One region of the Intestinimonas sp. RTP31139st1_F5_RTP31139_211217 genome, then DNA from elsewhere that is predicted to be linked to it. Evidence: riboswitches for the same ligand, from Rfam matches in the RefSeq annotation. Region 1 holds a riboswitch; each other region holds the start of a gene.
What was found. A riboswitch is a leader RNA that binds a small molecule or an ion and turns the genes downstream of it on or off. The one in region 1 is predicted to bind cobalamin.
Positions count from the first base shown of each region.

Region 2: it holds a riboswitch for cobalamin, as region 1 does, so the genes downstream of both, ABUA09_RS16890 (apurinic/apyrimidinic endonuclease family protein) here and cbiD (cobalt-precorrin-5B (C(1))-methyltransferase CbiD) in region 1, are expected to answer to the same signal.
Region 3: it holds a riboswitch for cobalamin, as region 1 does, so the genes downstream of both, ABUA09_RS12335 (PQQ-binding-like beta-propeller repeat protein) here and cbiD (cobalt-precorrin-5B (C(1))-methyltransferase CbiD) in region 1, are expected to answer to the same signal.

Region 1 covers NZ_JBCOAQ010000001.1:50,438-57,982, forward strand. The annotation lists gene hisC (histidinol-phosphate transaminase) at 1-297, shown strand, start outside; gene ABUA09_RS00235 (B12-binding domain-containing radical SAM protein) at 300-1,172, shown strand; cobalamin riboswitch at 1,258-1,452, shown strand; gene cbiD (cobalt-precorrin-5B (C(1))-methyltransferase CbiD) at 1,544-2,683, shown strand; gene cobM (precorrin-4 C(11)-methyltransferase) at 2,715-3,473, shown strand; gene ABUA09_RS00250 (cobalamin biosynthesis protein) at 3,470-4,504, shown strand; gene cobJ (precorrin-3B C(17)-methyltransferase) at 4,501-5,238, shown strand; gene cobK (precorrin-6A reductase) at 5,262-6,008, shown strand; gene cbiE (precorrin-6y C5,15-methyltransferase (decarboxylating) subunit CbiE) at 6,005-7,216, shown strand; gene ABUA09_RS00270 (cobyrinic acid a,c-diamide synthase CobB) at 7,209-7,545, shown strand, end outside.
Region 2 covers NZ_JBCOAQ010000051.1:4,604-12,148, reverse strand. The annotation lists gene ABUA09_RS16895 (ANTAR domain-containing response regulator) at 159-755, opposite strand; gene ABUA09_RS16890 (apurinic/apyrimidinic endonuclease family protein) at 1,010-1,984, opposite strand; cobalamin riboswitch at 2,289-2,475, opposite strand; gene ABUA09_RS16885 (EutQ-related cupin domain-containing protein) at 2,609-3,049, opposite strand; gene ABUA09_RS16880 (ethanolamine utilization protein EutH) at 3,083-4,312, opposite strand; gene ABUA09_RS16875 (BMC domain-containing protein) at 4,373-4,924, opposite strand; gene ABUA09_RS16870 (4Fe-4S dicluster domain-containing protein) at 4,930-6,279, opposite strand; gene ABUA09_RS16865 (EutN/CcmL family microcompartment protein) at 6,305-6,589, opposite strand; gene ABUA09_RS16860 (hypothetical protein) at 6,665-7,420, opposite strand; gene eutJ (ethanolamine utilization protein EutJ) at 7,446-7,545, opposite strand, start outside.
Region 3 covers NZ_JBCOAQ010000021.1:22,250-29,794, reverse strand. The annotation lists gene ABUA09_RS12340 (S-layer homology domain-containing protein) at 1-679, opposite strand, end outside; gene ABUA09_RS12335 (PQQ-binding-like beta-propeller repeat protein) at 756-2,156, opposite strand; cobalamin riboswitch at 2,378-2,609, opposite strand; tRNA gene ABUA09_RS12330 (tRNA-Leu) at 2,781-2,867, opposite strand; tRNA gene ABUA09_RS12325 (tRNA-Leu) at 3,031-3,117, shown strand; gene ABUA09_RS12320 (ferredoxin) at 3,522-3,710, shown strand; gene ABUA09_RS12315 (LCP family protein) at 3,883-4,938, shown strand; gene cysK (cysteine synthase A) at 5,072-5,995, opposite strand; gene ABUA09_RS12305 (MetQ/NlpA family ABC transporter substrate-binding protein) at 6,078-6,956, opposite strand; gene ABUA09_RS12300 (methionine ABC transporter permease) at 7,428-7,545, opposite strand, start outside.

The DNA.
Region 1 (7,545 bases):
CTGGAGGATGGGCCCTACTTTGAGGAGATGAGAGAACGCGTAATCCGCACCCGGGAGCGGACGGAGGAGCGGCTGCGTGCAATGGGGTTTGCTGTCCTGGAGTCCAAGGCAAACTTCCTGTTTGTCAGCCATCCGAAACGCACCGGAAAGGCGCTGTTGGACGGGCTGCGGGAGCAGGGGATTCTGGTGCGCTGGTTTGACCGGCCCCGTATCGGCAACTATCTGCGCATCAGTGTCGGGACGGACGATGAGATGGACGCCCTCCGTGCAGCCCTCAAGGCGCTGACGGAGGGCTGAATATGCGCTATGAAGGTGATATCTACCGTCCGCCCGGAGAGTGGAAGAGCTATCTCCTGCAGACCACGGTGGGGTGTTCTCACAACACCTGTACGTTTTGCCGGATGTATCGGGGGAAACGGTTCCATATCCGCCCTTTGCCGGATATCCTGGAGGATATCCGCATGGCAAAAGCCTGCTATGGGGACCTTCGTCGGGTGTTCCTCTGTGACGGAGATGCGATCATCATGAAAACGGAGGAACTGCTTTCGATTCTGGACGCCCTTTATGACGCCTTCCCATCCCTGGAGAAGGTGACCACGTATGCTGGGCCGCTGAGCACGCTTTCCAAAACACCGGAAGAACTGAAAACCCTGCGGAAGGCCGGGCTGACCCGTGCCTATCTGGGAGTGGAGAGCGGAAGCGACGCGCTTCTGCACGCGGTCAAAAAGGGGGCGGACGCGCGGCAGATGCTGGAGGCGGGAATCCGTCTCAGGGAGGCGGGCTTTGACCTCTGGGTCATGGTGATCCTGGGTCTGGCCGGCCCTGGTGAGGCTGGGCGGCGGCATATTCTGGATACTGCGGCCATGATCAATGAGATGCGCCCCAGGCATCTCTCGGCGCTGACGCTGACGCTGTATCCGGGCACAGATCTCTATCAGGAATGGAGAGCGGGAAGATTTCAGGCGGCCACGGCGCGGGATACCCTGCGGGAGGCACGATTGCTCATTGAAAAGCTGGAGGTGGACCCGCTCCACTTCACCTGCGACCATGCCTCCAATTACGTGCCTCTGAAGGGAAGCCTGCCCGAAGACCGTGCATACTTTCTATCCCGTCTGGACCAAGCGCTGGAGAGCGGTACTGGGATGCGGCCGGAGTGGAGCCGGGGACTCTGATGGAGGGACGGAAAAATGGGAGGGACAGGTGGAGAAGAATGCCTTTACTTCCTGCGGGTTACTTGTTATAATAGATAGGAAAACAAAATACGGAGTATCGCATTGGTGCAGCGACGCAGCTGCTGAAAAGGGAAGTCCGGTGAAAGACCGGCGCAGTCTTACCTCTACTGTAAGCGTGGACGACGGCGTACAAAAGCCCATTGGTAATGATCGATTGCCGAGAAGGGACGCCCGAGGGAGAAGCGCAAGCCAGGAGACCTGCCGTGCGGAATACACAAGCATGACTCTTAGGTGGAGAGCGGCAGTGCCATGCCCGTTTTCATGGTCCCTCTCCGCCCGGAGAGGGACCATTTTTTGTCGGGAGGCGGCGTATGGGCACCTTTGAACACTATATCTCCGTTGGCCGCGGCCGTCTCCGCTGCGGGTATACGACCGGTACCTGTGCCGCCGCTGCGGCACGGGGGGCGGCGGAGCTTCTGCTCACAGGGGAGATGCCCGCTCTGGTCCGGGTGGAGACGCCCGCCGGCATCCCTGTGGAAGCCGAGCTCTTAGAGCCGGCGTCGGGATGCGGATGGGCCTCCTGTGCGGTCCGGAAGGACGGGGGAGATGACCCGGACGCCACCCATGGCACCTTGATTTTTGCCAAGGTGGAAAAGACGAAAGCCCGCGAAGTCACCATCGAAGGCGGGGTGGGCGTAGGGCGGGTCACCCGGCCCGGACTGGACCAGCCGGTAGGCGAGGCGGCCATCAATCATGTGCCCCGGGAAATGATCCTTCGCCAGATGGAGGAAGTACGCCGGAAGGCGGGGTACTCCGAGGGGCTCCGGGTGGAGATCTCCGTTCCGGCAGGGGAGGAATTGGCAAAAAGGACCTTTAATCCCCGGCTGGGGATCACAGGGGGCATTTCTATCCTGGGGACCTCCGGCATTGTGCGGCCTATGAGTGAAGCCGCACTTATAGATTCCCTGCGTCTGGAGCTGGACATGCAGGCTGCGGCGGGGGCGGGAGACATCGTGGTGACTCCTGGTAATTACGGCGAACATTTTTCAAGGGAAGTTCTCCACCTGTCGCTGGACCACTGGGCCACCTGCTCCAACTATATTGGAGAGGCCATTGATCACGCAGCAGGGTTGGGATTTCGCAGCTTTCTGCTGGTGGGCCATCTGGGCAAGCTGTGCAAGGCTGCGGCGGGAAACATGAATACGCACTCCAGGGTATCCGATGCCCGGCGGGAGACCCTGGCGGCGCATACGGCCCTGTGCAGTGGGGACCGTACTGTTGTGGAGGCGGTGTTTCTGGCCATCACCACAGACGAAGCAGTTGATATTCTGGACCGCGCCGGACTGCGGGAGCCTGTAATGGCATCCCTGGCCGGTGCACTGGACCAGAGGCTCAAGGCACGGGCGGGAGAGGATATGGACATCGAGGCCATTTTTTTCTCCAACAAGCATGGGATACTGGGCCGGACGCCGGGAGCGGAGCGGCTGGCCGCGCTCCACGCCCCGGACTGAGACCATTTCAAACGGAAAGGAAGAGGAAACTATGATCCACTTTATTGGCGCGGGCCCCGGAGCCGCGGACCTCATCACTGTCCGCGGCGCACGGCTTCTGCGGGAAGCGGATGTGATCATCTATGCCGGCTCTCTGGTAAATCCGGCGCTTCTGGAGAACAAGAAGGAGGACTGTGCCGTCTATGACAGTGCCTCCATGACCCTGGAGGATGTGATAGATGTGATGAAGGCCACGGAGGCATCCGGAGGCACCACCGTTCGGCTCCACACCGGAGACCCCTCTCTTTATGGGGCCATCCGGGAGCAGATGGACCGCTTGGACGAGCTGGAGATCGCCTATGACGTAACACCGGGCGTATCCTCTTTTTCCGGTGCGGCGGCCGCGCTGGAGGCGGAATATACCCTTCCGGAGGTGTCGCAAAGCGTCATTATCACACGGATGGCAGGCCGGACGCCGGTCCCCGAAAGGGAAAAGCTGTCTAAGATGGCCTCGCATGGCTGCACAATGGTGCTGTTCCTCTCCACAGGACTCCTCGAAGATGTGGAGAGAGAGCTGATGGAGGGCGGATATGAACCCGATACCCCGGCCGCGATTGTCTATAAGGCCACTTGGCCGGAACAGCGGGTATACCGCTGTACGGTTTCCACCCTGGCCCGGACGGCAAAAGAAAACCAGGTTACCAAGACGGCCCTTATTACCGTGGGAGGCTTCCTGAGCGGCCAGTATGAGCGCTCCAAGCTCTATGATCCCGGATTTACCCACGGCTACCGGGTGGGGAACGAATCGTGAGACTGGCGCTCACCGCCTTTACCGCGCGGGGAGCGGCACTGGCCCAGGCGCTGGCGGAGAAATTGACGGGACTGGGAAACCGCTGCATGATAGCGGTTCCCGCACGGCTGAATTTGGCGGTCCCGACTTACGAGAATCTGGGCGCGTGGACGGGAGAACGCTTTGCCGACTGCGAGGGAATCCTCTTCATCGGTGCCAGCGGCATTGCGGTCCGGGCCATTGCTCCCTATGTGAGGGACAAGTTCACCGATCCCGCCGTTGTCTCGGTGGATGAGGCAGGGCAGTTCGCGGTACCGCTCCTCTCCGGACATGTGGGAGGAGCAAACGACCTTGCCAGGACTGTGGCGGCGATAACCGGCGGCAGGGCGGCTGTGTCCACTGCCACGGATGTAAATGGAAAATTTGCCGTGGATCAGTGGGCAAGGGAGCAAGGTTTTTTCCTTGACGGGAAAGAGGCGGCAAAGTGTATTTCGGCGGCCCTGCTGAGCGGTAAACCAGTGGGACTGAAAAGTGATTTTCCTATACAAGGAGAACTGCCGGACGGGGTGATAGAGGGTGTAGCGGAGTTGGGGGTTGCCATCACGCTGGACGTTGCCGCCGCGCCCTTTCCCATGACGCTGAGGCTGATCCCCAGGGTGTTGAATCTGGGGATCGGATGCCGCCGCGGCGTGACGCCGGAGGCCATCGCCGGAGCGGTGGGGGAGGTGTTGCGTGCTCACCGGCTTTCACCGAAGGCGGTCAGGCAGGTATGTACCATTGACCTCAAAAAAGGGGAGGCGGGACTGCTGGCCTTTTGCCGGCAGTGGGGACTGCCTCTGCGGACCTTTACTCCACAGGAACTGGCGGAGATTTCCGGCGAATTCACGCCTTCGGAATTTGTTCGGGGCGTCACGGGCGTGGACAATGTCTGTGAGCGTGCCGCTGTCCGGGCGGGCGGTGAACTGATCGTCAGGAAGCAGGCTGGGGGAGGCGTTACCGTAGCGGTGAGCCGTGAGCCCCTTGTGATATCATTGGAAGGAGAGAGCGCATGAGAGTGACCGTAGTGGGTTTGGGCCCCGGCGCGGGCCGGGACCTGACTGGTCGGGCGCGGGAGGCGCTGGAACAGGCCGAACTGATCATAGGTTATACCGCATATATCGAGCTGATTCGGGAGGAGTTTTCCCACAAAGAGATGCGCTCTACCGGTATGCGCAAAGAGGTGGACCGCTGCCGCGCGGCGGTGGAGGAGGCTGTGGCTGGAAAGGATGTGGCCATGGTGTGCTCCGGCGACTCCGGCATTTATGGTATGGCCGCACTGGTCTATGAGGTGGCTCAGGAATATCCCCCCATCGAGATCGAGGTTGTTCCGGGCATTACCGCCGCCTGCGGCGGAGCCGCTGTGCTGGGTGCCCCGCTGACCCACGACTTCGCGGTGGTATCCCTGTCGGACCTCCTTACGCCGTGGGAAAAAATCGAGCGGCGGCTCATCTGTGCGGCCCAGGCGGATTTTGTGCTCTGCCTCTACAATCCGGCGAGCCACAGCCGGCCGGACCATTTGAGGCGTGCCTGCGATATCCTGCTTGCGGCGGGAAAGGCGCCGGACACGGTCTGCGGCTTTGTGCAGAACATCGGCCGGGAGGGAGAGTGCGCCGTGCTTACGACGCTGGCGGCGCTGCGGGACACGAAGGTGGATATGTTCACCACGGTCTTTATTGGCAGCAGCCAGACCCGGGTGCTGAATGGGAAGATGGTAACGCCGCGTGGCTACCTCCAGCGGGAGAATTGAGCGGAAGGAGAGGGGAAACACCCATGCATATTCTGCTGTTCGGAGGCACTTCCGAGGGACGTGAGCTTGCGGAATGGCTGGCGGGAGAGGGCGTGGGCGTTACGCTCTGTGTGGCTACGGGATATGGGGCCTCTCTGATCCCCAGTGATCCCCGCATCCGTGTCCATACCGGCCGGTTGGACCGATCCGGCATGGAGGGGCTGATGAGGGAAGGTCGCTTTGAACGGGTGGTGGATGCCACACATCCCTATGCCGTGGAGGTCACCCGAAATCTCCGGACTGCGGCAGAAAACGCCGGGCTTCCTTATCAGCGCCTCCTGCGGGATGGCGCGGTCAAGGGGGACTGGATCTGCGTGTCGGATCTGGCAGGAGCGGCGGAGCGGCTCACAGCGGTTGAGGGCGGCATTCTGCTCACCACCGGGAGCAAGGAGCTTGCCCCCTTTGCCGTGCCGGGGCTGCGGGATCGCTGCTTTCCACGGGTACTGCCCAGCCTGGACTCTCTGGGGCGCTGTCTGGAGTTGGGCTTTTCGCCCGCGCATGTTCTGTGTATGCAGGGGCCCTTTTCCAAGGAGCTGAACCTGGCGATTATCCGCCAGTATGGGATTGGGGCGCTTGTGACCAAGGCGTCGGGCGGGGCCGGCGGCTTTTGGGACAAGGTGGAGGCCGCACGGGAAGCTGGCTGCGCCCTCGTGGTGGTGGAGAGGCCCTGTCAGGAGACAGGAAGGAGCCTGGAAGAGTTAAAAACGGATTTCAAGGAGGCGCTGCGGTGAAACCAAAAGTATGCCTGATCGGCGTGGGAATGGGGAACCCCGCCACGCTGACAGCAGAGGCGGAACGGGCGATTGAAGCCTGCCCTGTGCTGGTCGGGGCCCCCCGCCTGCTGGAGCCCTATCAGAAGGGAAAGAATTGTGTGCCGCTCATTGCGGCGGCGGACATCCTTGCCTATATTGAGACCTGCGGCGAGAGTCCGGTGGGGGTGCTGCTCTCCGGGGATGTGGGCTTTTACAGCGGCGCCAAAAATCTGTGGCCGCTGCTGGAGGGATACGAGGTGGAGAGCCTCCCTGGTATCAGCTCCCTGGCCTACCTATGCACCAAGCTGAAGACATCCTGGCAGGACGCCCATGTGGCCAGCGCCCACGGACGTATACTCAATGCGGCTGGCGAGGTGCAAAGCCACGCCAAGACCTTCCTTCTCACCGGCGGAAAGACCAAGGCCCAGGATGTATGCCGGGCCATTGCCGAATGGGGCATGGACTGGGTGGAGATCTCCGTGGGGGAGAACCTCTCCTATGCGGAAGAGCGTATCGTTACCGGCACGGCCGCGGAGCTGGCGGAGCTGGAGTTCTCGGATTTGGCCGTACTGCTGTGCCGGAATCCCAGCCCTGTTTTCCGGGGCGTTTCCAACTCCGGCATTCCGGACGACGCGTTTCTCCGGGGAGATGCCCCCATGACCAAGGAGGAGGTCCGCACCATCTCCCTTTCCAAACTGAGACTATGCGCCCACCACGTCCTCTGGGATGTGGGCGCGGGCACCGGCTCGGTCTCGGTGGAGGGAGGACTTGCCCTTCCGGCCGGACGGGTGTATGCCATAGAGAAGAAAGCGGACGCGCTGGAGCTGCTCCGCAGGAACAAGGAGCAATTTGGGGTCTCCAACCTCCACGTCGTACCCGGGACAGCCCCTGAAGTCCTGGACGGACTGCCGGCACCGGACCGGGTGTTTCTGGGGGGGACCTCCGGAGATATGGAGGCGATCCTGCGCGTTGTATTCGAAAAGAACCCCGCCGCGCGGGTGGTGGTCAATGCTATCACCCTGGAGACGCTGGCCGAGGCGGTACGGTGCTTCCGGACTCTGGGCCTCTCCGGCGTCGATGTGCTCCAGGTTGCCGTCACCAAGACGCGGGAGGTGGGCCGCTACCACATGATGAACGCCCAGAATCCGGTATGGATCATCAGCGGGGAGGGGCGGCCCGGTGAGTAAGACGCCTCGGCTCCTCCTCTGTGCCCCCGCCAGCGGAGGAGGTAAGACCACGATGACCTGCGCTATTCTCCAGGCGCTGGTAGACCGCGGAATGCGGCCAGTTGCCTTTAAATGCGGACCTGACTACATCGATCCCATGTTCCATAGTGAGATCATTGGGGCAAAATCCCGGAACTTGGATCTGTTTTTCCTGGGGGCGGACACGACATGTCGACTGCTTGCGGAGAACACGGCGGGGAGCAGTCTGGCCGTGGTCGAGGGAGTCATGGGTTATTATGACGGCATCGGAATGAGCAGTGACGCAGGCACCTATGATCTGGCACGAACCA
Region 2 (7,545 bases), on a different contig from region 1:
GCTTCATATTTGTTTCCTCCTCATCGTAACGACCCGGGCTCTGTTTGAAAACCGGGGAAGGGTCATACGGACGGTGGTTTTCCCCCGCCCAAGCATGTCGTTTTCGATCGACACCCTGTCGAACCTGAACATAGAGCTCTCCCTGGCCAGCAGACCGCTCACTGCTCCGGACTGGCCCCGGGCAGTGCGGTGAAAAGCTCCGCGATTTTCAAAAGAGGCATCCGCTTCTCCTCCGCCACCCTCCGCAGAAAGTCCAGCGCATCCCCCGCATTGAGCTTCTCCCGCTCCATGACGGCACATTTGGCCCGCTCCAGCGTCCGGTGCTCACTGATCTGCCGTTCGACTTCGGCACAGTCCTGCCGGATGCGCTCCATGGCTCTGTTCCGCGCCAGAGCTGCGGCCAACCCCGGCAGTAGCTGTTTTTCCGTCACCGGCTTTACCAGATAACCTCCCGCTCCCAGATCTCTGGCTGCGGACACCAGCCTTTCGTCCGACCGCCCTGTCACAAAGAAGACCAGCTCCGCCAAATGCTCCTTTCGCAGGTAGGCGGCCGCCGAAAGGCCATCCAGATAGCGCAGGGGGATATCCAGAAAGACCGTCTCCGGCCGAAGCGCCTCACAGAGCTGGACCAGCTCCACGCCGTCGTTGGCTTCTCCGGCGACCGTATATCCGCCCCGCTCCAAAATCCCCCGCAGTCTCCCGCGGTCCTCCGCGCTGCTGTCTGCCAGGACAACATAGTTTCCCTTTGCCTGCATATTCCACCACACATCCCCCAAGGGGCCTTTCAACAACAAAAAAAGCGCACTCAAACACCGGACGGGTGCTCAAGACGCTTCCGCACATCTCGCATAACAGGCAGATCCGCTCTTTCGCGTGACCCGCTTGACGTTATTTGAATTATACACAAACCTTGGGCTCTTGTCAATGTTTCTTAGGCCTTTTGCCGGGAATTTTCCCAGTGGAAGAGGGACGCACCCGCGTGCGCCCCTCCCCCAACGGACTTTCTTTTCTAAAGAACGCCCAGAGCCCGGCTTTGGATCTCCAACCGCTTGTCCCGCTCCGCACGGTTCGCCGCAGAGAGCTCATGTACCAGCCATTCCGGAGCGATCCTTTCCACCAGCGCCCGTACGGCGGGGGTGGTCCATGGGCGATGGGTATCGATGCTCAGGATATGCTGATAACTCTGGCAGAACTGCTCCGCATAGTCCACCGGCCAGGGGTCCGGCAGGCTGCCTGTGTGGGCCTTTACATAGGCGCCGCTGAGGCTCTGGTGGAGGTGGATTCCCCGGACCATGCTCCCCAGCCCGCCGTGCTCCTCCAGCATTCGGCTGACCCAGTCCGCCCCTTCCTCCTGTGTCCTGAGCTCCAGGTTCGCATTCATCAAATGGCCGGTATCCAGCATAATGCCCTTATTCTCATACTGAATGCCATCCAGCAGGCGCCTGGTAAGCGCCGGCATTGTGAAGGTGAAGCCCGGCCACCACTGGTTCTCCACTAGGAAGGCCAGTGTAAGATTTCGGCCCGAAAGCAGCGTGTTGATGACCTCCAGCGCCGCGTCGACGACCTCCTGATGGTTGTGCTCCCAACGATAGGTATAGCCCTCCTCCACGGACACATCCGAGACGTGGAAGACCACATACTCGGCCCCCCACTGCACCGCACGGTCGAGATCCTCGGAATAGAGCTTCAACAGGGTGTCCGGCCCCTCCGGTCCGCCGTAAAAGGAGGTCCATGCGGTCGCGCTCCCAAACTTGCGGGTCAGCGCCCTCCGGTCCGCCCGCCAGAAATCCAGCCAGTCCGGGAAGAAGGTCAGATGGTATCCCACATGGAGATGCTCCGGGATGTTCTCCGGCAGGTCTTCCCCGCCCCAGATCACCTCCAGCCCGTCGCAATCAAAGTGTCGGCAAGCTGCCTCCAAGCTCCTGGTCGATGGATACTCCGCCAGCGTTCCAGCGGTCATCGGCATACTGATCAACTTTTTCAACCAAACGCCTCCTTTCTCTCACATGAACTGAAAAAAAGCCGTGGGACACCCCCTACGTCGGAGCGCCCCACGGTCTTCCCACAGGTGGATATTCCTGGTATGGGCGGGCCCCGCAGTGGCAGCTACGGGCCCGCGTCCTTCTTCGGATCGCCATACCAGTCCAAAGGGAGGTGAAGAAGCCACCTGACACGTCACATAAGGAGTGAGCGCCGACAACAAAAAAGCCGTATCCTCTAACAAGGATACAGCAATAGCCCTGTGGAAGTGACACAGGGGCTGCACCCTCCTAAGCGCGAGGAGGTTTCTCGTGCGCCATACACAGGCAGGTATTCTGACTTAGGTGTCAAACGCGCTCCCCGCCTTCCCAGAGTTCTCACTCCAGTGACATCTTGGGGGTCCGCTTCACCAATACAGCAACGGCTTTGTGCGGGATTCTCACCCGACTTCCCTTTTGAGCAAATGGGATCAGCACCTGCGTACCACTTATGATTCAGTTGTCAGCTTGGCTGATTTTATTATAATCTCCTCTTCAACCCCTGTCAAGGGGAAAAGGAAAAATCTGAAAGACAATATCCCCCCGCCGCCCAATGGGCGGCGGGGGGATGGGAAGGAGGTCCCGCTTCCTTACTGCCAGTCGGCAGGGAACACGGTATAGGCGTATTTGGCGTGATCGGGGGTGCTGAAATGGATATGGCTACCCTTGGGGATGTAGATGACGTCTCCGGCATCTCCGCCTACCACACGCCCGTCGATCTTGATCTCCAGACGGCCTTCCAGCACGATGTCCCACTCGTCATAGGTCAGGGTCCACTCGAAGTCGGCTCCGTCGGTGAGCTCCATGATGCCGCAACCCATGCGGGGCGCCTCTTCCAGAGTGGCCACATCCTTGAGCTTGACGTCGTTCCGCCCCTCAAAGGGCTCCAGCTTCACGGTGGAGGTCTTGACGCTGAGTACGCCGCTGGGATCCACGTGCTTCTCAAAGCCACAGCCGCAGGAGGACGCGGCGGCCGTCTCCGAGAGGACCTTTTCCACGATGCTGCGGATGAGTTCTTCACTTACATTCATAGCGATTCCTTACCTTTCCAGGCGGTCTTGTTGTCAGAACTTTACGTTCTCGATCTTAGCCAGCAGTTTGGGGGCCAGAATATTGGCCACGATAATGGCGGTAACACCAGCCACCAGCTTGCCCACGATCACAGGGAAGATCATGTCGGGGTTGTTGCCGGCGGTAAAGCCCAGGTGATCGCCGAACACAAAGGCGGCAGACACGGCGAAGGCCACGTTCAGCAGCTTGCCCTTCGGGTTCATCTCGCCCATGATGTTGAACATGGCGATGTTGTTGGCCAGGTTGGCCACCATGCCGGCAGAGCCCTGCTCGTTCATGCCCAGAGCGGCACCGATCTTCTCCAGGGGCTTGCCGAAGGTACGGGTGATCCACTCCACCATGGGGAACGCGCCGATGAGGACGATGGCGATCTGACCGCAGGTCAGCAGGCCGCTGTCCAGGCCACGGGAGCCGTCGGCGGGGTTCTCCACCATGATGTGGAACACAGGGAACATGATACCGGTGATTTGCTCGAACACCGCGATGGCGGTGAGGGCGGTGATCACGATGGTAACGCCGGTGCCGAACTTGTTAAAGCCGTTGATCATGGGGCCGGGGGCGAACCACAGGCCGAGGACGATCAGGGCCGCGATGATGATTACGGGGATCAGGTTCTGGATGATGGTGATGAAGTTGAGGTGATACTCTGGGGCCAGGGTATTCATCATCAGGCCGCCGACAATACAGCCGATGGGCACGGTGATGAGACCGGCCAGGACGCCGGCACCCAGATAGCCACGGTCTTCCTTCTTGATGATGCCCAGAGCCACGGGGATGGTAAACACGATGGTGGGGCCCATCATGGTGCCCAGAATCAGGCCGGCAAAGTTTCCAATGGCTACGTCGCCCTCGGCCAGCTGCATGGCCAGAGGATAACCGCCCATGTCACAGGCCAGCAGGGTGGTGGCGAACATGGCGGGGCTGGCTCCGAAGATGCCGTAAATGGGCTTCAGGATGGGGCCCAGCAGCATAGACAGCACCGGGGCGGCCGCCACAACGCCGGCCATGGACATGGCCAGAGGGCCCATGGCGTTGAAGCCTTCCTCAAACTTTTCGCCGTAACCCAGCTTGTTGCCGCAGATCTTATCGATGGCGCCCACGAGCATGAAGATCATCATGATCATCATGATCACGGAGTTGATGGAAATACCGGAGATCCATGCGGAAATACTCTCGGTAAAGACACTGGGGTCGGCAGCAGCAATCAGTTCACTAAAATCCATATTATGCTCCTTCTCCTTCTCTTGATGAATCGGTTTCGGAGGGCTGCCCCTCCGTTTTGCTTACAGCAGGGACTGGAACAGCTTAGGCGACGGCCTGGGGATGACCGTGGTGCCCACCAGGAGCTCCGCCTCCCGCTCCGCCGCGGCCACAGCCGCCCGGACCGCACCCACATCACCGGTCAGGGTCACATAGCCCTTGCCGCCGATGGCGTAGCCGATGCGGACCTCAATGAGGGTGATATTGGCCGCCTTGGCAGCCACATCGGCGGCCGTAATGGCGGAGGCCACAGAGTAAAACTCCAGAACGCCCACGGCGCCCGGCTTTTCTACCTGCGTGGTCATGCTGATGGCCTGAATGACCTGAGGGTGCACGTTGGGGAGGGTCAGGGTGTCCACCACGCACTCTCCGCCCCGCTTGATTCCCTCAGCCATGGAGGCTTTTACGTCGCCAGTGTCGCCGGCGATCAGGATCATGTACTTGCCAGGGCAGACGGTGGAGGAGCGGATGAGGTCCACCTGGGCCGCCTTCACCATGTAATCGCAGGTTTCGATGCCCCTGGCGATGCTGTTGAGTTCCACCATGCCGATGGCAAGTCTGCTGGCGTTTCCCATGCTTCTCACTCCTTCCGACCGCGGATGCGGGCGCCTTTTTCGGTGATCTCCTCCACCACGCCGGAAATGCTGGCGTGGATATTCGCAGACAGGCCTTCCGCCGCCTGCGCCAACAATTCGCCTTTCTCCACATGGTCGCCCGCTGCCTTTACCGGGATTGCGGGCTTCCCAATGTGCTGTGAGAAGGGGACGAACACTGTCTCTGGGTGCAGTTCCTTACACGTATGGGCGTGGAGACCGTAATATTGGCTGAGGCCCAGACGAGCCACCAGCCGGTCCGTGGGCGTGTGCCGCTGATCCACAAACTCTCTTGCCTGCGGCTCCATGTTCCGCGGGACCTGGATACCACGGGAGCGGAGCTGCCCTTTGATGTACTGGTTCACTTTTCTCGGAGAGAGCCCCATGGGGCAGGCGAACATCTCACAAACGCCGCAGTCGCAGCAGTTTGCCGCATCTCCAAACGCCCGGAGATATTCCTCGTTGTCCTCCATCCTCTCCTCACGCCAGAGATTCCGCATCACCAGATTGGGGCGGATCTGGTGACCAATGAGGTAGCGGGGGCAGAGGTCGGTGCACATGCGGCACTGAATGCAGGCGCTTCTGGTCTGATGCCGGATGGCTGCCATAGGGAGTGCCGCCCGGCGGAACAAATAGTGGTCCTTGGGAAGGACAATGATATTGCCAGTAGTCTTGGTGACCACAGCCGCCTCAATGGCCGCCTGGTCCTCCAGAACCTTGCCCATCATGGGTCCGCCCAGGATCAAAGAATACGCGCCGATGGTCGGCTCTGCCGCCGCCACACACTCGGTAATGGCGGTGCCCACGGGAACGTGGAGCATGATGGGAGCCTTTACCTCGCCCACCACGGAGAGGAACTTATCGGTAACGTTTTTACCCTGCAGGGCGTCGAAGATATTGAGCAGGGTGCCCACGTTGTCCACTACGCATCCCACGTCCAGTGGGAGGCCCCGCTCCGGGACCGAGCGGCCCGTGACCTGCTGGACCATGGTCTGCTCGTCGCCTGCGGGATAGAAGGTCCCCATCTCAAATATCTCCACTTGGGCGCCCATGCGCCCGATGGCATCGGAAAGTGCGGCAATCTCAGCCCTATACTTTCCTTTCAATGCGATCACCGCCCGTTCGGCCCCCAGATGGGTGGCCACGGCGGCCACTGCGGCGATGATCTCGTCCGCATAGGTGCGGCACAGATATTTATCTGTCTCGATGAGAGGCTCGCACTCTGCGGCGTTGACCACAAAGCATTCGGCCTTGGCGTTCAGCTTGACGTGGGTGGGAAACCCAGCGCCGCCTGCGCCGACGATACCGGCTGCCTTGACTGCTTCGGTCAGATTCATGCTTTCACCGCCTTAATCCCTTACCTTAGTCCAAAATGCTGGAGTCGATCTCCTGGTCGTCCACGATACCCACCACAGTGGCGTCAACGGGGACCGCCATGTCCCCGGCCGCGCTCCGGGCCGAGCTTCCGCCGACGATGATGACCGTCTCGCCCACACCGGCGCCGATGATATCGGCGGCCACGATGGGCGTCTTGTCTTTGGAGCCGTCCAGGATATTGATGGGCTGCACGATGAGCAGCTTATAGCCGGCCAGCTTTTCCTCTTTGCGGGTAGCCCAGATGTTGCCGATGACTTTTGCGACTTTCATATGCTGTCCCCCTGTTTGACTGTTGGGCGGCCAGGCCCGGGAGAGCGCAGGGCGCTCTCCCGATCCCCGGCGTCATCACGCCTCGTCCTTGACGATGCTCATGCCGCGGTCTTTGGCGGCGTCCTTTGCAAGGGCGGTGATGATACATTTCTCGCTGATGCGGATACAGGTGACCCCGGCCATATTGGCCTCAATCAGATCCTTTTCGGTGAGTACCCGCTTGTCGATGCGCAGTTCCTTTTGCTCTGCGCACATCGGCGCCGAGCAGGCGCACTCCGGCACCGCAGGCGCTGCCGCCGGAACGGGGGCGGGTTCCGCCGCGCCGAGAATGACCTGTTCCAGGCTGGCCTGCGCACAGACGACCACGCCGGAGGCCACCAACAGATCCAGCTTCTGCTGCATCATATGATAGTAGGCAGCGGGTGCCGTCTCCTTGTACTGGTACAACTCCACCTCTTCGGTGGGAACGTAGACCTTTTTACCTGAGAGGATGGCTTGGGAGGCAAGACGGGTATATGCGCTGTCACAGGTGCCCGACGCCAGCTTACAAAGGGCGTCGCAGGTCAGGTTGAAGAGGATCACGGCCTCAAAGTTGTTCAAATCCACTTCATAGTGGTGCATGAGCGCGCAATCCGTGCTGTAGTGGGCTTTCAGGGCCTCGCTTTCCAGCATGGCATGGCAGGCTGTACCGTGATCCTGGGTGAGGATCAGCAGTCCTGGCTTGTCGCCGCAGTCACCGCACTCCCCACAATCGGCGCTGCCGCCTTCCGCTTCTGAAATCTTCTCGGCTACGCGCCGCAAGATCTCATCCACGATAGCATTATGATCCATGCCTTCCCCTCCTTTCTAAAAACATTCAGATTTTGCAGTTCATGGCGATACCCGCAGGCGTCACCAGGAACGGGTTTGCCGGCTTGATGGTCCTGATCCCCGTCTCTTTTTCGAAGATCTTTTCG
Region 3 (7,545 bases), on a different contig from region 1:
TCTCCCGGATCTGATACACCGGGTCGTCGGGATATGCGTCGTAGGCGTTGTTGCGCCAGTAGTCAAAGGAGTAGCCCTCGCCGGCCGTGGCCCGAAGCTCATAGATGTCGGTTCCCACAACGGTGGCGGAGACAGTACCCTTGTTCTCGTCACTGGAGCCTACGGTGAGAGAATATTGGCTCGTGGGAAAGACCGGGGTGATCACGACGGTCTGACCGCCAGAGCCCCAATTTCCCGGCCCCAGTATTTTATCTATTGAACGGCCAAAAAATTGCAAAAAATTTTCCGAGGTCCGAAATATTCGATTGCTAGAGCTGGATGTATTTTTGTTAAAATACAGGGTAGCCCCTACGAGATATTCGTTCCAATCCGCCAGGCCGGTGACCGACACGGTCCATCTAGCCGGTGCAGTGGCCAAGTAAAGCTTCGTATTCGCAAAAGCACCGCCACTCTCCACGAAGAATTCGTTTTTCTGGCCGGGAGTGATGCTGATCGGAGTGGGTGAGCTCGAACCAGAGGGCGTATATTGAAGGCTATTCGTGATCTCACCGGTATAGCCGGTCAGGTCGATGACAAACTTGATTTGCTCGCTTGTAGGCTCCAGGGCCCAGGCGGTGGGGGCGCACAGGGACAGGAGCAGGGTCAGGGCCAGGAACAGGGACAGTAGGCGCCTTTTCATCAATTCCTTCACCTCTCCAGAATATGGGAAAATCCGTCGCCGGGGCGGTCACCCGCCCCGGCGACGGTCCCTAGGATTATTTCACCACGTACAGGTGATTCTTATCGTTGCCGAAGACGAGGTAGCCGTTGTCACAGGCCATGCCGCCCAGGGCGTAGGTGTCGTTGGCGGTCTTCCAGGCGTAACCGCTGGTGGCGGTCAGGTTCCGGCCGCTGGCGGGGTAGCAGAAGCCGCAGCCGGTGCCGGAGTTGGTGTTGAAGTACACATAGCCGTCGCTGTACAGGATGGAGCACTGGACCGGGAAGCCGGTGGCGATGGTGGCCACGCTGCTGTCGGTGGGGGCGCTCCCCTGAGTGAAGGAGGTCACCTGGACGCCGCCGGCGTTGAAGCCGGAGTAGTACCCGGTGTAGATATCGACGGTGGTGGTAGTGCCGCTGGTCGTCTTCACCAGGGTGGGGGTGGAGGTGGAGGTGCCATCCAGGGACACCTTCCACTGAATGGAGAGCGCCTCGTCATTTTCATCAAAGGAGCAGCACCAGAGGTAGCCGCCCTGGCTGGTGAAGTACAGCTTATCGCCGTCCAGCATGACGGTGGAGCGGACGTTGCCCGCGTCGGATGCGCCCTTTGCGGCGGTAGTCAGGTCCAGCACACCGCCAGCAGAGGAAGAGTCAAAATTGGTGCCGGCTTTGCGCCAGTACAGTTTGCCGTTGTCGCTGCCGAAGTAGATATTGGTGCCGTCGGACACGGCCCCGGCCCAGTAGAAGCCGTAGCTCTCAGGGGTGAAGGTCTTATAGGTATAGCTGGTGGTGCTCACGTCCACCTGGTAGTACTTGCCCGCGTTGGAGCCGCCGGGCCAGGTGCCGAAGTAGATGTAACTGCCGTACTTGACGATGGGGGTGTTGATCTGGCCGTCGATGTTGATCAGCACTTCGCTCACGGTGGGCTGGGCCGCATCCAGGTTGGTGAGCGCCAGGATCTTGCTCTTGCTGTTCTGGAGGTATTCGTCGGTGTCGGGATCATAGGTGTAGGCGCTGATCACGCCCACATAGAGGGTGCCGGTGCTGTCGTCCAGATAGGGGGTGGAGAGCTGGAAGCCGCTCTTGGCGTTGAGGGAACCGGGGGTCTGCTGGGCAGTGGTGCGCCAAACCTCTCCGCCGGTGGCGCAGTTCACCTTCACCACCTGGGCGCCGTTGGTGCCGTAGCCGTCAAAGAGCACATAGGCGTAGGTCACGCCGTCCACGGTCTGCATGACGGGCACGTTGTCCACACCGTCCCAGCCGGTGGTGCTGGTGAGGTTGAGCTGCTTGGGATAGCCGGTGGCGATGGATGTGGGCGCACCGCTGACCACGCTGTTGTGGTTGGCGTTCCCGCCGTAGACGGGCCAGGAGCTGGTGGAGGAGGCGAGGGCGCTGGTGGCCAGCATAGCCAGGGTGGCGCCCAGGGCGAGGACTTTTCTCAGGTTCAGTTTCGTTTGCATGTTACCCTTCCTTTCACATACATATATTTTGGGAACGGGATCGCAGTTGATTTGTGGGCATGTCTCCTTTCTCTATTGAATTTGCAAGGTGCACCGGCGCTCCGGCGGCCCCTAGAAAGCCGCGGGCCACGCCCGAAAAATAGAAAACGGCCGCGACGAATGTACTTCCATTCGTCACGGCCGTTTGTTCCCGTAGACAATCTCCGCACCCGCACAACGCGGACGCGGTCTCGAACACTGTAGGTCTACCGGCTTATGCTTCCGGGCCCCGGCACAGGGGCCCACGTCTGCTGCTCCACCTTCTCAGGATTCTCCCAATGGCCGGCTCACGCCGCGAACAACAGCCTCATGCACACACGGATACGGAATAGCTCCGGAGTCTCACCGAAATTCCCTTATCCCTGAGCCTGCCCGGGTCCCAGGCGCAGGGGCACAATGCACATTATAAAATTATAAGGTTATTTCTGGATTTCTGCTGTCTTTTATTATACAAACATAACTATTAAAAGTCAAGGGGGGATGTCCTATTTTTGCAAAAGTCACAAAATGTCGAAAGATGACGGACGGCGTGTGTTTTTGCCGCGGGCATAAAAAAGCCGGAGCAAAGCGAACTTTGCTCCGGCGTGGTGCGCGAGGCGGGAGTCGAACCCGCACGTCCTTGCGAACACTGGCACCTGAAGCCAGCGAGTCTACCAATTCCACCACTCGCGCAAGTGGTTTTGCGCCGTTCAGCGCAAGAAATATACTACCATAGGATGTCCCCGGTGTCAACACTTTTTTCGCTGTTTTTTTGCGTGCGGGAGAAAAAATTGAGTTGACAAACAGGGCCAAACGCAATATAATAATCAGGCAGCTTGTTGAGTTGCTGTGATCTGCGGCTGTGCTGGAACTGGTAGACTGGCAAGCTTGAGGTGCTTGTGTCCGTATGGGCGTGCGGGTTCGACTCCCGCCAGCCGCACCACGTCGGAGCAAAGTGAACTTTGCTCCGACGTTTTTTTGCCTATGGCAAAAAAACGTCATCCGCCCGCTCCCCTCCTCCCCCTTTCCCAATCACGAACGCTGCGCCGGGTTGTGAGCGGAGCGGCGCCATATCGCCGCTCGAACCAACAACAAAACAAGAAGTGAGGCACGACGTTTTGTCGTGCCGTTTCCTTGCGCTCCGGGCCGCAGGATGGGGGGAGTTTGTTTTTACCGGCTTATGGGAAAAATGAATAGCCTGAACGCGGCGCAGCCATACTATGCGGGAACCTGAGACCTGGCTGAAAAGCGCGGGCCCGCTCAAACGCCGGGACGGCTGCGCCCTGGCGGCGGGCATGATTCCAGGATTTCAGAACAGGCCGTTAAAACAAGGAGGCAGAGTAAGAGATGAAGGTCATGATAGATCGGGATGGGTGCATCAGCTGCGGGCTGTGCGCCGGGACCTGCCCGGAGGTTTTTCAGATGGCGGACGACGGACTGGCGGAGGTATACCGCGCGCCGACCGGGGAGAATGAGGAGCAGGTCAGGATGGCGGCCGACGGATGCCCGGTGGCCGTTATCCACATCGAGGACTGAGGGCGGTCAGACACCGGAAGCCGATCACGGCGCCGGAACAGGATATGGACCCGATCCTCCGCCTGCGGGGAAAAAGATAAAAATTTTGTGAAATATAAAACTTTTGCTTGCCCAACGACCGTGGAGCGGATATACTGATATCCGTTGACATAATCGAGAGGGTGAGCGGAGTTTGGCGAGGCGTCTACTGAAAAAGAAACGGCGAAAGGCCTCCGGGGTGCGGCGGCTTGGCCGGGCGCTGTACCGGACCGCCGTGGCTGTCTCCGTCCTCATCGTGGTGTTTTTCTGCGGGTTCAAGGCCCTGGTCCGCCCGCCGGAACAGGCGGCGCCTCCGACCGCCTCAATCCCCTCCCGTGCCCCGGCTTCCGACGATCCGGACACGCCGGAGGATGAAAGCACGGCCACCCCCACACCCGTGCCCCTGGTGCGCAAGGAGGGCTTCTATACCTTTCTGCTGGCCGCCACCGACGTGGGGGGCGGAAACACCGACACCATCATGGTGGCGGCCTACGACACAGCGGAGCAGAAGGTGGGCGTGGTCTCCATCCCCAGAGATACCCTGGTAGACCGCAGCTTTCCGAAGATCAACGCCGTCTATGGCTCCGGCGGGATCGAGGCGCTGAAAGAGACGGTCTCCGATCTCATAGGTATCCCCATCGACCACTATATGACGGTGAACATCAGGGCATTCAAGGCCCTGGTGGATGCGGTGGGGGGCATTGATTTCTACGTCCCCTGCGATATGGATTATGATGATTCCACCCCCGGCCAGGAGCTCTACATCCACTACAAGGAGGGGATGCAGCATCTCAACGGCCAGCAGGCCCTGGAGGTGGTCCGTTTTCGCCACAACAATGACGGCAGCGGCTACACCGATGTGGGCCGGACCCAGACTCAGCAGAAGATGCTTACCGCCATTGCAAAAAAAGTCCTCTCCTGGTCCAGCCTGAGCCTCTTCAATAACTTTGTGGATATTTTCACCCAGAACGTAAAGACAGATCTGTCGGCCACGGATATCGCCTGGTTTGCCACCCAGGCAGTGGGTGTGGACTTCGGCACCGGGGTCTCCACCGGCACCCTGCCCGGCGACGGAGACGCGCGCTATAACGGCGTATCCTGGTGCTATCAGTTGGATCGGGAGGGATGCCTGGAGATATTCAACGAGCTCCTGAATCCCTACACCACCGAGATCACCCTGGATATGACCAACATGTTTCAGGTAAAATAGGAATCAACAGCGTGAGCGCCGCAGAATTTTTATTCTGCGGCGCTCATTTCTCATTTCTGGCTTGATGCTGCTTGGATCAGGCGGCCTGGAAAAGCAGGGAGAGACGGCGGGTGCTCCGCCCGGCGGGCCGTCGTCAGGAGTCTCTCCGGAAAAGCTCTGTGGAGAGATAGCGCTCCCCGGTGTCCGGCAGGACGACGACGATGGTCTTTCCGGCATTCTCAGGCCGTGCGGCCAGGAGCGCGGCCGCACGGGCGGCCGCACCGGAGGAGATGCCCACCAGCAGCCCCTCGGTCCTCACCAGGGCCCTTCCGGCCTCCAGCGCCTCCACGCTGGGGATGGTGAGGACCTCGTCCACCAGCGACAGATCCAGGACCTTGGGCACAAAGCCGGCACCGATGCCCTGGATCTTGTGGGGGCCGGCCTTCCCGCCGGAGAGGACGGGGGATTCGGCGGGCTCTACCGCCACCAGGCGGACGCCGGGCTTCTGCTCCTTCAGGAAGCGTCCTGCGCCGGTGAGGGTGCCGCCGGTTCCCACGCCCGCCACCAGAATATCCACGGTCCCGTCGGTGTCCCGCCAGATCTCGGGCCCGGTGGTCTCATAGTGGGCGGTGGCGTTGGCGGGGTTGTCAAACTGGCCGGGCATCCAGGCCGACGGCAGGGTGGTGAGCAGTTCGTTCGCCTTGGCGATGGCGCCCTTCATGCCCTCGGCGCCGGGGGTGAGCACCAGCTCAGCTCCCAGGGCGGCCAAGAGGTTCCGCCGCTCCAGGCTCATGGTCTCCGGCATGGTGAGGATGATGCGGTAGCCCCGGATGGCCGCAATGTAGGAAAGACCTACGCCGGTGTTCCCGCTGGTGGGCTCCACGATGACGGTGTCCGGCTTCAGAAGGCCTCTGGCCTCGGCGTCACGGATCATATAGAGGGCCGCCCGGTCCTTGGCGGAGGAGAGGGGATTGAAGTACTCCAGCTTGGCCAGGATGTGGGTGCCGGGGGCGTAACGGTCCAGGGCAAGCAGGGGGGTGTTGCCGATCAGATCGGTGAGCACAGGGGCGATTTTCATAGTATTCCCTCCAATTTAGTATGATTTTTGACGTTGGGAAAACCCGTCCGCAGGGCGGGCGGGTCCTCCCATGGGGATTTGATCAGAATACGGCGACCACGGCGCCGTCATAGGTGTCATTAATGAAGTCCTTGACCTCCTGGCTGGTCATGACCGCAGCCAGGGCCTGGATGGCGGGATCATTCTCACGGCCCTCCTCGACGGCGAGCACATTGACATAGGCGGAGGCGGCTTCACCGTCGGCGGCCTCGATGGCCACGGCGTCGGAGACCTTCAGGCCGGCGTCGATGGCGTAGTTGCCGTTGATGACGGCCATGTCCACGTCGGCCAGGCGCACGGGGAGCTGACTGGCTTCCAGCTCAACGATGTCCAGGTTCTTGGGGTTCTCCGCGATGTCGGCCTTGGTGGCGGTGATGCCGGCGCCCTCCTTGAGGGTGATGAGCCCCTCCTGCTCCAGCAGCAGCAGGGCGCGGGCCTCGTTGGTGGTGTCGTTGGGCACGGCGATCTGGGCGCCGTCGGCCAGGTCGGCGATGGAGGAGGTCTTACCCGCGTAGAGTCCGAAGGGCTCATAGTGGATCTCGGCCGCGCTCACCAGGTGGGTGCCGTCGCTCTCGTTGAACTCATTCATGTAGGTGATGTGCTGGAAGTAGTTGGCGTCCAGGGAGCCGTCCTCCACGGCCAGGTTGGGCTGGATATAGTCGTTGAACTCCACGATCTCCAGGGTAATGCCCTGCTGCGCCAGCAGGTCTTTCACCACTTCCAGAATCTCGGCGTGGGGGGCGGGGGTGGCGCCCACCTTCAGCACGGTGCCATCCAGGGGATTGGTCTCGGCGGGAGCAGTGGTGTCCACGGGTGCGGTGGTGTCGGCAGGGGCGGGCGTACTGGCGGCGTTGCCGCCGCAGCCGGCCAACAGGCCGCAGGCCAGAGCGCCGGTGAGGAGCAGAGAGACGAGCTTTTTCATGTTTCATTCTCCTATTCTATGATACGTTTTGAACCATGAGAACCAGGGTATATCGCCGGCAAGGGACAAAAAAACGCCCTCGATGCCACTGCATCAAGGACGAGAGCATTTCGCTTCGTGGTACCACCTTGTTTCGCCCGGACCTCACGGCCGGGGCCTTGGAGCGTACAGGAGGATCCGATACGCCTGCGCTATGACGGGCGCCCCCGTCGCAGCCTTATGTACGCCGGTACACTCGGTGCGCGGCTCCGAGACCATGTTCAGCGCGGCCTTCCATACCCCTTCCCACCAGCCGGGGCTCTCTGTGACGTATCTCCGCACGTACTCTTCTCTTCATTGCCTTTGTCAGCGATATTCCATTGTCTCCGGGTTGCACTTAGTTTACCCCGGAGAAGCGGCTCTGTCAATGGTGCATTTAATCAAAAAGGCGGGTTTGACAAAGCGAGGACTTTGTCAGACCCGCCAATTCCTTTACATCGCGCCGGGGATGCGCCGGTCATTTTTGATCTTTTTCCCGGCCTCCTTGAGTCCGCGCTTTTTCCCCTTGGGCGTGATGCGCTTGTCCAGACGGACCGCCATGCGGGTGCCC